3 regions of the Mesorhizobium sp. B2-4-12 genome follow, and region 2 is predicted to be linked to each of the others. Evidence: predicted binding sites of a transcription regulator. Region 2 holds the regulator's gene; each other region holds the start of a gene.
The links. Region 2 encodes PhoB, which activates phosphate uptake and scavenging genes when phosphate is short. Its sites were predicted from a motif close to TGTCATNNANCTGTCAT; they were not measured.
Positions count from the first base shown of each region.

Region 1 (3,981 bases), on a different contig from region 2:
GGTGCGTGCCGAGATGAAAAATGGCAGGCTTTTCGTGGAAGTTTCGGATGGCGGACCAGGCTTCGATCCGGCGCGGGCGGAGGGGCTGGGGCTCGCCGGCCTGCGGGAACGGGTCGAGAGCATTGGCGGCCAGTTCGAGACCTTGAGCGGGCCGCAAGGCACGCGGTTGGTGATCAGTTTGTCGGTCGAGGAGCAAGCATGATTGGCGCTATTCGCATTGCCATTGTCGATGATCATCCGCTTTTTCGCGAAGGTGTGACGCGCAGCCTGTCGGAGATCGGAGGCTTCGAAATGGTCGGCGAGGGCGCGACCGCGCAGGATGCGGAACGCCTCGCTTCGACGGTGCGGCCCGACATATTGCTGCTCGACATCTCCATGCCGGGCGGCGGGCTGGCGGCGGTTGCAAACATCCTGGCCGACCATCCTGCCCAGAAGATCGTCATGCTGACCGTTTCAGAGGCCAATGCCGATGTAACCAAGGCCCTGAACGCAGGGGTGCGCGGCTATGTCCTCAAAGGTATCGGATCGCGCGCGCTCGCCGACATCCTGCGCAATGTGGCGGCCGGCGAGAGCTATCTTTCGCCGACGCTGTCGGCCCGGCTGCTTTCCGATCTCCAGTCCCTGCAGCCGGCCGACGGCACGACAGACCGCCTGCGGCAACTCACCGGGAGGCAGACGGAAATCCTGCGGCTGGTGGCCGAGGGGCTCAGCAACAAGGAAGTTGCCTTGCGGCTGGATCTGCAGGAAAAGACAGTCAAACACCACATGACCGGGGTGCTGTCGAAACTCAACGTGCGAAACCGCACGGAAGCGGCCCTCATGATGCGCGAGTTTCGCGACCGTGACAGGAACCGCTCATAACTGCGGGAAACCGCGCGACGCCGGTCAAAAAGAGGTCACCTCCGCCGGGGGCGGCGGAGGTGACATGCGAAACTGACCGTTGCCTGTTGGCCAGCCTCACAAGGCCTTGAGACGGCTGATATCGGCCGGCGTAACCCGGCGGTCGATGATCGTGCGACCGAGGGCATCTTCCATCCTGAAACGGCCGTTCTCGATCTTTTCCGTTATGCCGTCCGGATGCTGGACCGTGATCTTCTTGCCATCCACGTCGATCTTGTCGCCGGTCGCCGTATTGACGTGACTGCTGGCGCCCTGGTCGTTCTGGCCGGTGCCGGATCCTGGATTGCCGCTACCGTCGTCACCACTACCTGAATTGTTGCCGCTATTCCCGCTGTTGCCGTTGCCATTCCCGCTGTTGCCGCCGCCACTGTTGCCGCCGTTCCCGCCGTTGCCATTGCCGCCGTTACCACCGTTGCCGTTCCCGCCGCCCTTGCCGGCCTGTGCGCTGGCAGCGTAGAGGCCGGGAGCGAAGCCATGAAAGGCAATGTGATAGGGAGCGATGGTCAGCGCCAGCGCGGATGCCGATCCGAGCGCCAACCGGAAACAGCGGGTCGTGATCGATCTTCGCATCCTGGTCTCCGTCGATTGAGCCGGCGCGCCCACCCTCAACGTTGCAGCCAACATCGCCGAAAGACGTAGTAGCCGGAAGCGGCCTCCGACCGTTGCGTTTGTCCTCCAGGACCTTTGCAAGCGCAAGCTTGGACCAAAGTCCGGGATTCCGAATGAACAACCTGCACCAGGCAGGCACCAGAACAGGCATGATGTCACGAAAATGTGATCAGCCGGCTGTAAGGCGTCGAACAGACACCCAAGCTCCAGCGACTCCAACAGCCAGAGGCAAGCCCGCATGACCGAACAGCGCTTCTCCGACGCCCGATTCCGCACCAGCCTGCTCGAGGAAAACGAAGGACCGGCCATCAACCCCACCGACAACCGCACCATGGGCGAGATTATTGCCGCGCGGTTCTCGCGCCGGGGTTTCCTGAAGGGGTCGCTCGCGGTCTCGGCGATCGCCGCCACCGTCAGTCCGCTGGCCATGATCGCAGCGGACGACGCCCGCGCCGCCGAAGGCTCCGCCTTCAAATTCGACGAACTCGAGGCCGGCATCGACGACAAGCACCATGTCGCGCCGGGCTATGACGCCGACGTGCTGCTGCGCTGGGGCGACCCGCTGTTAGCCGATTCGCCGGAATTCGATCCGACCAAACAGTCGGCCGAGGCCCAGGCAAAACAGTTCGGCTACAACAACGACTATGTCGGCTACATCCCGATCGAGGGCTCCGCCGAGCATGGTCTGCTGGTGGTCAACCATGAATACACCAACCCGCATCTGATGTTCCCCGGCATCGTCAAGATCGTCGAGAAGGACGGCAAGAAGGCAGCCGAGGTCGCACCGCTGAGCAAAGAGCAGGTCGATGTCGAGATGGCGGCACATGGCGGCACGATCGTCGAGATCCGCAAGGTGTCGGGCAAATGGCAAGTGGTGCGCGACGGCAGGCTGAACCGCCGCATCACCTCCAACACCGAAATGGCGCTGTCCGGACCGGTCGCCGGCCATGACCGCGTCAAGACCAATGCCGATCCATCCGGCACGAAGGTTCTCGGCACCGTCAACAACTGCGCCGGCGGCGTCACGCCCTGGGGCACCTATGTCATGGCCGAGGAGAACATCCACGGCTACTTCTCCGGCGAACTGCCGGAGGGCCACAAGGAAGCGGCGAACTACAAGCGTCTCGGCATCCCGGAAGGCGCCTATGAGTGGGGCGCGCATTACGACCGCTTCAACCTCGCCAAGGAGCCGAACGAGCCGAACCGTTTCGGCTGGGTCGTCGAGGTCGACGTCGACGATCCGAATTCGACGCCGAAGAAGCGCACCGCCATGGGCCGCTTCAAGCATGAGGGCGCCGAATCGATCGTCGCCAAGGACGGCCGCGTGGTCTTTTATCTCGGCGACGACGAGCGCTTCGACTATGTCTACAAATTCGTCACCAAGGGTACCTTCAACGCCAGCGACCGCGCGGCCAACAAGGACCTGCTTGACGACGGCACGCTGCATGTCGCCAAATTCGCCGAGGACGGCACGGTGGAATGGCTGCCGATCGTCTTCGGCCAAGGCCCGCTGACGGCCGAAAACGGCTTTGCCGGCCAGGCCGATGTGCTGATCGAAACGCGCCGCGCGGCCGACCTGCTCGGCGCAACCAAGATGGACCGGCCGGAAGACATCCAGCCCAATGCCGTCAACGGCAAGGTCTACGTCATGCTGACCAACAACTCCAAGCGCAAGGCCGACCAGGTCGATGCCGCCAATCCGCGCGCCGCGAACGCCTTTGGCCACATTATCGAGATATCAGAGAGCGACGGCGATTTCGCCGCCACCAAGGGCAAGTGGGAAGTGCTACTGAAATGCGGCGATCATTCCGTCGCCGATGTCGGCGCCACCTTCTCGACCGCGACGACGGCCAATGGCTGGTTCGGCATGCCCGACAATTGCGCGGTCGATTCGGCCGGACGCCTGTGGGTCGCTACCGACGGCCAGGGCCCGAAGGCCACCGGCCGCACCGACGGCCTGTGGGCGGTCGACACCGAAGGCGCGGCGCGCGCGACCTCGAAACTGTTCTTCCGCGTGCCGATCGGCGCCGAAATGTGCGGCCCGCTGTTTGCGCCCGACGACCAGACCGCCTTCGTTGCCGTCCAGCATCCGGGCGACGGCGGCGAAGACTGGGAAGCCTTTGGCCGCCCCTCCTACTATGAGGATCCGTCGACACGCTGGCCCGATTTCAAGCCCGAAATGCCGATGCGGCCGGCGGTCGTCGCCATCACCAAACAGGGCGGCGGCAAGATCGCCGTCTGAGTTCAGGTGAGAACTCTGAAGGAGGGGGTTCGGGATCCGAAGCCCCTCCTTTTTCGCATGGAGTTTGCTCAAGCCTCGGGAAAGATCGGCAATTTACACGTGGCGCCCCAGGTCCTGTCGAGGGAGACCGTCGCCATGCCGAAGTCTGTCCATGACCGTGGCCTGCTCAAACCCGCCGAAATGGCCACCTTGCAACGCGTGTTCGACGAGGAATGCCGCCGGCGCGACGT
Region 1 covers NZ_VFVC01000025.1:6,278-10,258, reverse strand. Annotated here, with positions in the region: gene FJ934_RS16140 (sensor histidine kinase) at 1-202, shown strand, start outside; gene FJ934_RS16135 (response regulator transcription factor) at 199-861, shown strand; gene FJ934_RS16130 (hypothetical protein) at 958-1,470, opposite strand; gene FJ934_RS16125 (PhoX family phosphatase) at 1,748-3,751, shown strand.
Region 1: the regulator PhoB is predicted to act here: its motif matches at 1,663-1,679, upstream of FJ934_RS16125 (PhoX family phosphatase).

Region 2 (3,981 bases):
AGGTCATCCTGCTCGACGAGCCGGCCTCGGCGCTCGACCCGCTGTCGACCGCCAAGATCGAGGAGCTGATCGACGAGCTGCAGGCCGACTACACGATCGTCATCGTCACCCACAACATGCAGCAGGCGGCGCGCGTGTCGCGCCAGACGGCTTTCATGTATCTGGGCGAGCTGGTCGAGTTCGACCGTACCGAGAAGATCTTCACATCGCCCCGCGAGAAGCGCACGCAGGACTATATCACCGGCCGCTTCGGCTGATCTCACGCATACGAGGACCAGGATCATGGCCGAACACACAGTCGCTTCTTTCGACGAGGATCTCGGACAGATCAGCAGGCTGATCAGCGACATGGGCGATCTCGCCAGCTCGATGGTCGGCGGCGCCACCAAGGCGCTGCTGAACTCCGACAACGCGCTGGCACAGCGCGTTGTCTCCGACGACGTCATCATGGACGCGCGCCAGCGCGAACTCGACGACCGCGCCATCACGCTGATCGCCAAGCGCCAGCCGATGGCCGACGATCTGCGGCATGTCGTCGGGTCGATCCGCATGGCCGGTGACCTCGAACGCATTGGCGACCTTGCCAAGAACATCGCCAAGCGCGTCGGTACGGTCGGCCTGTCCACCACGCCGCGCGACCTGTCGCATTCCATCGACGCCATGGCGCAGCTGGTGCTGATCCAGGTGCAGGGCGTGATCGAGGAGTATGCGGCGCACGATGCCGAGGCCCTTGCCAAGCTGCGCGCCGATGACGAACGTATCGACGTCAAATACACCTCCGTGTTCCGCGAACTTCTCACCTACATGATGGAGGATCCGCGCAACATCACGGCTTGCACGCATCTGTTGTTCTGCGCCAAGAATCTCGAGCGCATCGGCGACCATGTGACCAACATCGCCGAGAATGCCTACTATGTGCTGACCGGTACGCAGCTGCCCGCGAATCGTCCGAAGCAGGACGAAACGGCGATGTCGGCGCCGGCGGCTTGATCGTCAGAGCGGTTCACCGTTTTACGGAAAACCGCTCTCTCTCTTGTTTCCATGCAATTCCGGACGGAAAACCGCTTCACACTTTTCCTGGAATTGCCTTAGAGGTGACCAGTCGATGATCGCGCCACGCATCATGGTGGTGGAGGATGAGGAGCCACTCGGCGTGCTCCTCCGCTACAATCTGGAATCGGAAGGCTACCAGGTCGAGGTGGTCCCGCGCGGCGACGAGGCGGAGATTCGCCTGCAGGAGAACGTCCCCGACCTCCTGGTGCTCGACTGGATGGTGCCGGCGGTGTCCGGGATCGAACTCTGTCGCCGGCTAAGGATGCGGCCCGAGACCGAGCGGCTGCCGATCATCATGCTGACGGCGCGCGGCGAGGAAAGCGACCGCGTGCGCGGCCTTTCGACCGGCGCCGACGATTATCTGGTCAAGCCGTTCTCGACACCGGAATTCATGGCCAGGGTCAAGGCGCTGCTGCGCCGCGCCAAGCCGGAAGTGCTGTCCAGCGTGCTCAAGGTGGGCGACATCGTGCTCGACCGCGAATCACATCGCGTCTACCGCAAGAAGAGCGAGATCCGGCTCGGGCCGACCGAATTCCGCCTGCTCGAATTCATGATGCGTCATCCCGGCCGGGTGTTTTCGCGCAGCCAGCTGCTCGACAATGTTTGGGGGGAGACGATCTATATCGACGAGCGCACGGTGGATGTGCATGTCGGCCGGTTGCGCAAGGCGGTCAATAACGGCCGCATGCCCGACGTCATCCGCACCATTCGTGGTGCGGGGTATGCAATCCGCGAGGATTGAGCGCGACTTTATTCAGGCCACGTTCTTCCCGGAGCCGGCTTTCGCCTGCATGCCCGGCGCGAAAATCTCCTGGTCGACGAAGGTCAGCGCCCGCATGGCGCAGCCCTCGCGGATCAGCGGCAACTCGTTGGGCTCGGTGTCGAAGGAAATCGATTTCGAGTGCTGGCCGCCGGCGGTCTGGGCGATGGCCTCGCGCAATGCCGGCTCGATCAGGTCGAAGGCGGCGGCGCTGACGCCGACCATGGCGACGGGGGCGGGATCGATCAGCGCGAACAGGCTGCCGAGGCCGTAGCCCAGCGCCTCGCCGGCCCTGCGGTAGGCCTCCCGCTCGGGCCCGTCCGTTTGCCGCGCCGTCGCCGCCAGCGCCCGCATCTGCGCGTCGCTGACATCGGCGACCGGCTCGGTGTCCTCGCTGAGCTGCCTGGCGTTGCGCCAGATGGCGTAATTGCCGGCATAGGCTTCGACGCAGCCGCGCCGCCCGCAGCGGCAGAGCGCGCCGCCTGGCCGATGGATCATATGGCCGAATTCGCCGCCCGAGGAATGGGTGCCGGTGAAGAGCTCGCCCTTCAGCACCAGGCCCATGCCGATACCGTGCGAAAGGAGAATGGCGATGAAGTCGTCGCGGTAGCGCTCCGGATCGCGCCAGCGCAGCGCCACCGCCATCATGTTGCAGTCATTCTCCACGGTGGCGGGGATGCCGAACTCGGCTTCGAGTATGTCGGCGAAGGCGATGTCGGTCTGCGGCGTGATGGGCGACCACAGCATTGCCCGGGCATCGGTGTCGGTGATGCCCTGGATCGCCAGCGCGATGCGGGCGACGCTGCGCACGTCGAGGTCGGGATCCTCCAGGCGCCGCCGCACGATGGCGACGCATTCGCCGATCAGTGCATCGCGCGACATGGTCAGCGTATCCAGCCGGCGCTGTTCCTCTGATATGACCTGGCCGGCATAGTCGATGACGGCGACGGACAGGAAATTCAGCGACAGCACCACGGTCATCACCGTTGCGGCTTCCGGATTGAGGCCAAGCCCGACCTGCGGCCTGCCGCGTTTGAGCGCGCCGGCCTCGCTCGGCTTGCCTTCGGCCAGGGTACCTTCGCCGATCAGATCAGAGGAAATCGCCGATATGGTGGAGTGGCTGAGGCCGGTGGTCGCGGCGATTTCGGTGCGCGAGGGCTGGCCGGCCCGGCGCACGGCCGCAATCACCATTGCGCGGTTGCGCCGGCGCAGATCGTCGTGGCGGATTCCGACCGACATGCCTTTCCAATATCCTCCCGGTCGCCGCGGCTCGTCGTGCCCCTCGAACACTGCGGCAACAGATCAAATACTGGCAGAAGCGGCCGGCGATGTCATTTATTTATTGCGGGGCTCGAAAAAAGTTCTCGGCCCTCAAAATCCATCAGAATCATTGTTGACAGCCTTCCGGCGATGCATCACTATTTTTTTTGAGGCTCGAAAAAATAGAGCCTTTGTGCCGGCCTTCGGGTCAGTTTGGTCGCGCCATACGCGGCGCAGGGAGGATATCATGAAGAGATTCGCAGTCGCCATCCTGGCGGGTGTCGCCATGTCACTGACGCTCGCGTCGGTCGCGCAGGCGAAGGGCAAGGTCATCGGCGTTTCTTGGTCCAACTTCCAGGAAGAGCGCTGGAAGACCGACGAGGCCGCCATGAAGAAGGCGATCGAGGCCGCAGGCGACAAGTACATCTCCGCCGACGCACAGTCCAATCCGGGCAAGCAGCTCACCGATGTCGAGAGCCTGATCTCGCAGGGCGCCAATTCGCTGATCATCCTGGCGCAGGATGCCTCGGCCATCGGCCCGGCCGTCCAGAAGGCGCTGGATGAAGGCATTCCGGTCGTCGGCTATGACCGCCTGATCGAGAACAAGGACGTCTTCTACCTGACCTTCGACAACAAGGAAGTCGGCCGGATGCAGGCCCGCGCGGTGTTCAAGGTCAAGCCGGAAGGCAACTATGTCTTCATCAAGGGCTCGGGTGCCGATCCGAATGCCGACTTCCTGTTCTCGGGCTCGATGGAAGTGCTCAAGCCGGCCATCGATAGCGGCAAGATCAAGAATGTCGGCGAGGCCTATACGGACGGCTGGCTGCCCGCCAACGCCCAGCAGAACATGGAGCAGTTCCTGACCGCCAACGACAACAAGGTCGACGCCGTGGTCGCCGCCAATGACG
Region 2 covers NZ_VFVC01000010.1:122,409-126,389, reverse strand. Annotated here, with positions in the region: gene pstB (phosphate ABC transporter ATP-binding protein PstB) at 1-257, shown strand, start outside; gene phoU (phosphate signaling complex protein PhoU) at 283-990, shown strand; gene phoB (phosphate regulon transcriptional regulator PhoB) at 1,106-1,795, shown strand; gene FJ934_RS08990 (ROK family protein) at 1,808-3,052, opposite strand; gene xylF (D-xylose ABC transporter substrate-binding protein) at 3,321-3,981, shown strand, end outside.

Region 3 (3,981 bases), on a different contig from region 2:
GAACGCGCCGCAGGCCATGAACGGCAGCGCTGCCGCCGACACATCCTGATGCGTGGTGCGCTCCAGGATCTTGCGCGCATTCGGGCCCGTCAGCAGGAAGCCGCTCATGGCGTCCGAAATGTCGGTGACCGTAACGTCCTCTCGCGCCTGGCTCTCGAGCCAGCGCATGTGGAATTCGCGCAGGTAGTAAGAGCCCATCAGCCAATAGTCACCACCGCCCCAGTTGATCACGGTGAGGTCGCCCTTCAAGCGCCCGTCCGGCCCGAGCATCGGCGCCAGCCGCGCCTGCCCGGCCTTTGGCAACCTGCACGCCAGTAGCCGGTCGAGCCACGCCTGCGCGCCAGCTCCCGAAATCTCGTACCGCGAGTAGGCCGAGATATCGATGAGACCCGCCGCACGCCGCACCTGCAGCGCCTCGTCGCCGACAATGTCGAAGGCGTTGGAGCGTTTGAGCGTGGTGTTCTCGCGAAACCCCATCGGCGCGAAATAGGCCGGGATTTCCAGCCCCCATGAGGCCGTCCATTCGCAGCCCGCGGCAGCCATCCCGTCATAGGCGCCGGGGCGCTTCAAGGGCCGGCCGGCTGGCAGCCGCTCATTGGGAAAGGTCATGACGAAACGGCGCGAATAGAACTGGCGCGTCGTCTGCTTGAGATATTCGCGGTTGGCGGCGAAAGCGCCGTAGCGGGCAATGTCCATGCCGAAAATGTCGGCCTGCGGCTCGCCGAAAATCATCCATTCGGCCAGCGATTTGCCGACGCCACCGCCCTGGCTGAAGCCGGCCATGACGCCGCAGGCGACCCAGTAGTTCTTCAAGCCGCGCACCGGTCCGACGATCGGATTGCCGTCCGGCGTGAAGGTAAAGGCGCCATTGACCCATTTGCGGATGCCGGCCGTTGCAAGGCACGGGAAGCGCTCATGCGCCTTGGCGAGTTCCGGGCTGATACGGTCTATGTCTTCCGGGATCAGTTCGATGCCGTAGTCCCATGGCGCGCCATCCATGTTCCAGTGCTTCGGATTCTGCTCGTAAACGCCGAGCAGCACGCCCTTGCGCTCCTGGCGCAGGTAGGAGAAGCCGTCGAGGTCGACGGCGATGCCGATTTCCCTGTCGAGCGCCGCGATCTCGGGAATATCCTCGGTGACGAAATAATGGTGCTCCATCGGCGTCACCGGCAGGTCGACACCGGCCATGCGGCCGAGCCGCTTTGCCCACAAGCCGCCGGCATTGACGACATGCTCGGCGACGATTGTGCCCTGCTCGGTGACGACGTCCCAATGCCCATCGGCGCGAGACTTCAGCTCGACCACACGGTTGCGCAGGATGACGTCGGCACCGCGCTTCCTGGCGGCGCCCGCATAGGCATGCGTCGTGCCATAGGGATCGAGATGGCCCTCGTTGGAATCGTGCAGGCCGCCGAGCACGCCGGCGACATCGACGATCGGGCAGATCTCCTTGATCTCTTCCGGCGTCACCAGCCGCGCGGTTTCGATGCCCACAGACTGGAACACCGCCCAGGCCGACTTCAGCCACTCCCAGCGGGCGGGATCGCTGGCGATGTTGACGCCGCCGGTCATGTGCAGGCCGATTTCCTGGCCGGATTCGGCTTCGATCTCGCGGTAGAGGTTGATGGTGTAATCCTGCAGCGCCGCGACGTTGGGATCAGCGTTGAGCGCATGGAAACCGGCCGCGGCGTGCCAGGTAGAGCCCGCGGTCAGCTCGGCACGCTCAATCAGCGCCACATCCGGCCAGCCGAACCGCGTCAGATGGTAGAGCACCGAAGCGCCGACCACCCCACCTCCGATGACCACTGCGCGATAATGCGGCTTCAAGGCCTTCCCTCCCGATCTGTCCGAAGCCGGCACCATATACGCACTGGACATAAGTGTCTAGTGCGCTGAATGCGCCCGATGCAGGTCAAGCCTCTCGCGCTATCCCGCCTTTCATCGGTGCAAGTAACGCTGGCAGGGATGCGCCGCCCGCTGTCACGCCAGCATCATGTTCACCCCTTAGATCGCTTCCGGGGAGGCGCGCGCGGCATCATCGATGTGGCACCTCTTTCCGTTTTCGTCGTTCAGCCGCTCCGGCATGCTTTGTCACAAGAGGATTGTCCATGAAACACCCGCACCGAACCGCGTGGCTCGCCGTCGCGCTGGCCTTGTTCACCGCCCTGACGCCGGCGCTCGCCGATAACACCGCGACCGTCGGCGGCACCAGCTTCGTCAACAAGGGCCTGGTCGGCGTCGGCCGCATTCCGGCCGCTCAGCGCGACAAGCTCGGCGAGACGTTCGGCTCGGGCTCCGGCATGGCGATCGACACGTCAGGCTGGACGCGTGACGCCGCCGGCTACAAGGGTTCGCTCTGGTTGCTGCCGGATCGCGGCTACAACGTCGCCGGCACCACCGACTACCGTGCGCGTGTCAACACTGTCGTGATCGAGTTCTCGCCTATCGCGCCGGGCGCGACACCCGCCGCCGGCCAGAAGCAGACCGCCGTCAAGGCAACGCTTGCCGACACGATGCTGCTCACCGACGACAAGGGCGCCGACACCACCGGCCTCGATCCGCTGTCGGATGTGCGCCCGGCCGCCGGCGACATGCCGATGCTGCCTGTCGCTACCAACGGCAAGCTCGCCCTCGACAACGAGGCGATCGTGCGGCTTCCCGACGGCTCGATGTTCATCTCCGACGAATATGGCCCCAATATCTACCGCTTCTCGGCGCAAGGCCGCCTGATGTCCGCGACCCAGCCGCCCGCCGCCCTCGTGCCGATGCGCAAGGGCGCGCCGAATTTCTCCTCGGACAATCCAGGTCCGGGCGCTGCCGATCCTGATCCGAAGGATCCCGAGACCGGCCGCCAGAACAACCAGGGCCTGGAAGGCATGGCGATGACGCCGGACGGCAAGTTCCTGATCGCCGTGCTGCAGTCGGCGCCCAGGCAGGATGGCGGCGATTCCCCTGCGACGCGGCAGAACACCAGGGCGTTGGTCTATGGCGCCTCCGATCTCGCCCACCTCAAGCTCGCGCATGAATATGTCGTGCCGCTGCCGGTGTTCAAGGATGCCAAGGGCAAGACCAAGGTCGCCGCGCAAAGCGAGATCGTGGCACTGTCGGATACGGCGTTCCTGATGCTGGCCCGCGACAGCGGCAACGGCCAGGGGCTGGCAAAAGGTGACGCCTCGCTCTACCGCCGGATCAACATCGTCGATGTCTCCGCTGCGACCGACATCGCCGGCGGCGCCTTCGATGCCGCCGACAAGCCGGTGGCGCCCAAGGGCGTGCTCGATCCGTCGGTGACGCCGGCCAAGCTGATGCCGTTCATCGACATCAACGACGCTGCCGAGCTCGGCCGTTTCGGCCTGCACAATGGCGGGGCGAAGGACCGCAACGAGCTTTCCGAGAAATGGGAAGCAATGTCGCTTGCCAGCGTGCTCGATCCGAAGCTGCCCGACGACTATTTCCTGTTCGTCGCCAATGACAACGACTTCCTGACCCAGGACGGCTTCCAGGTCGGCGCATCCTACAAGGCCGACGATGGCGCCGATGTCGACACCATGTTCCTGGTCTATCAGGTCACAATTCCGGGTCTCGCAAAGAAGTAATGCCGCATGCGGGCGGGCGCGCCGAGCGCGTCCGCCCGCAAGTCGTAAAGACCCGACTCAACATCTCCGCCTCGCTTGGCGGCACGGGCTCGACCACGCCGGCTATGGAATCCAATCCGACGTGCCGTGCGGTCGCGCGTGTCTTTTGCGGCGCGGACGCGGGCCGGGCGGCAAGCCGTCCTGGACTTGCCAGTTCCAGCCGACGCTGTATCTTTTCAGGCGGCAGTGTCCAGACCGGCCATCTCTTCACCGGCTGGACCACGGCCTGGACGCTTCACATCGACCTGTCCGGTTCAATCTGCAATCATCGCAACCGGGTTCAAACAGGTCTTCACCGAATTGCCAGCCATGGACGAAAAAATGCCCTCACGCCGGCGAACCGGCG
Region 3 covers NZ_VFVC01000007.1:72,217-76,197, forward strand. Annotated here, with positions in the region: gene FJ934_RS06625 (FAD-dependent oxidoreductase) at 1-1,827, opposite strand, end outside; gene FJ934_RS06630 (esterase-like activity of phytase family protein) at 2,109-3,596, shown strand; gene FJ934_RS06640 (MATE family efflux transporter) at 3,957-3,981, shown strand, end outside.
Region 3: the regulator PhoB is predicted to act here: its motif matches at 1,979-1,995, upstream of FJ934_RS06630 (esterase-like activity of phytase family protein).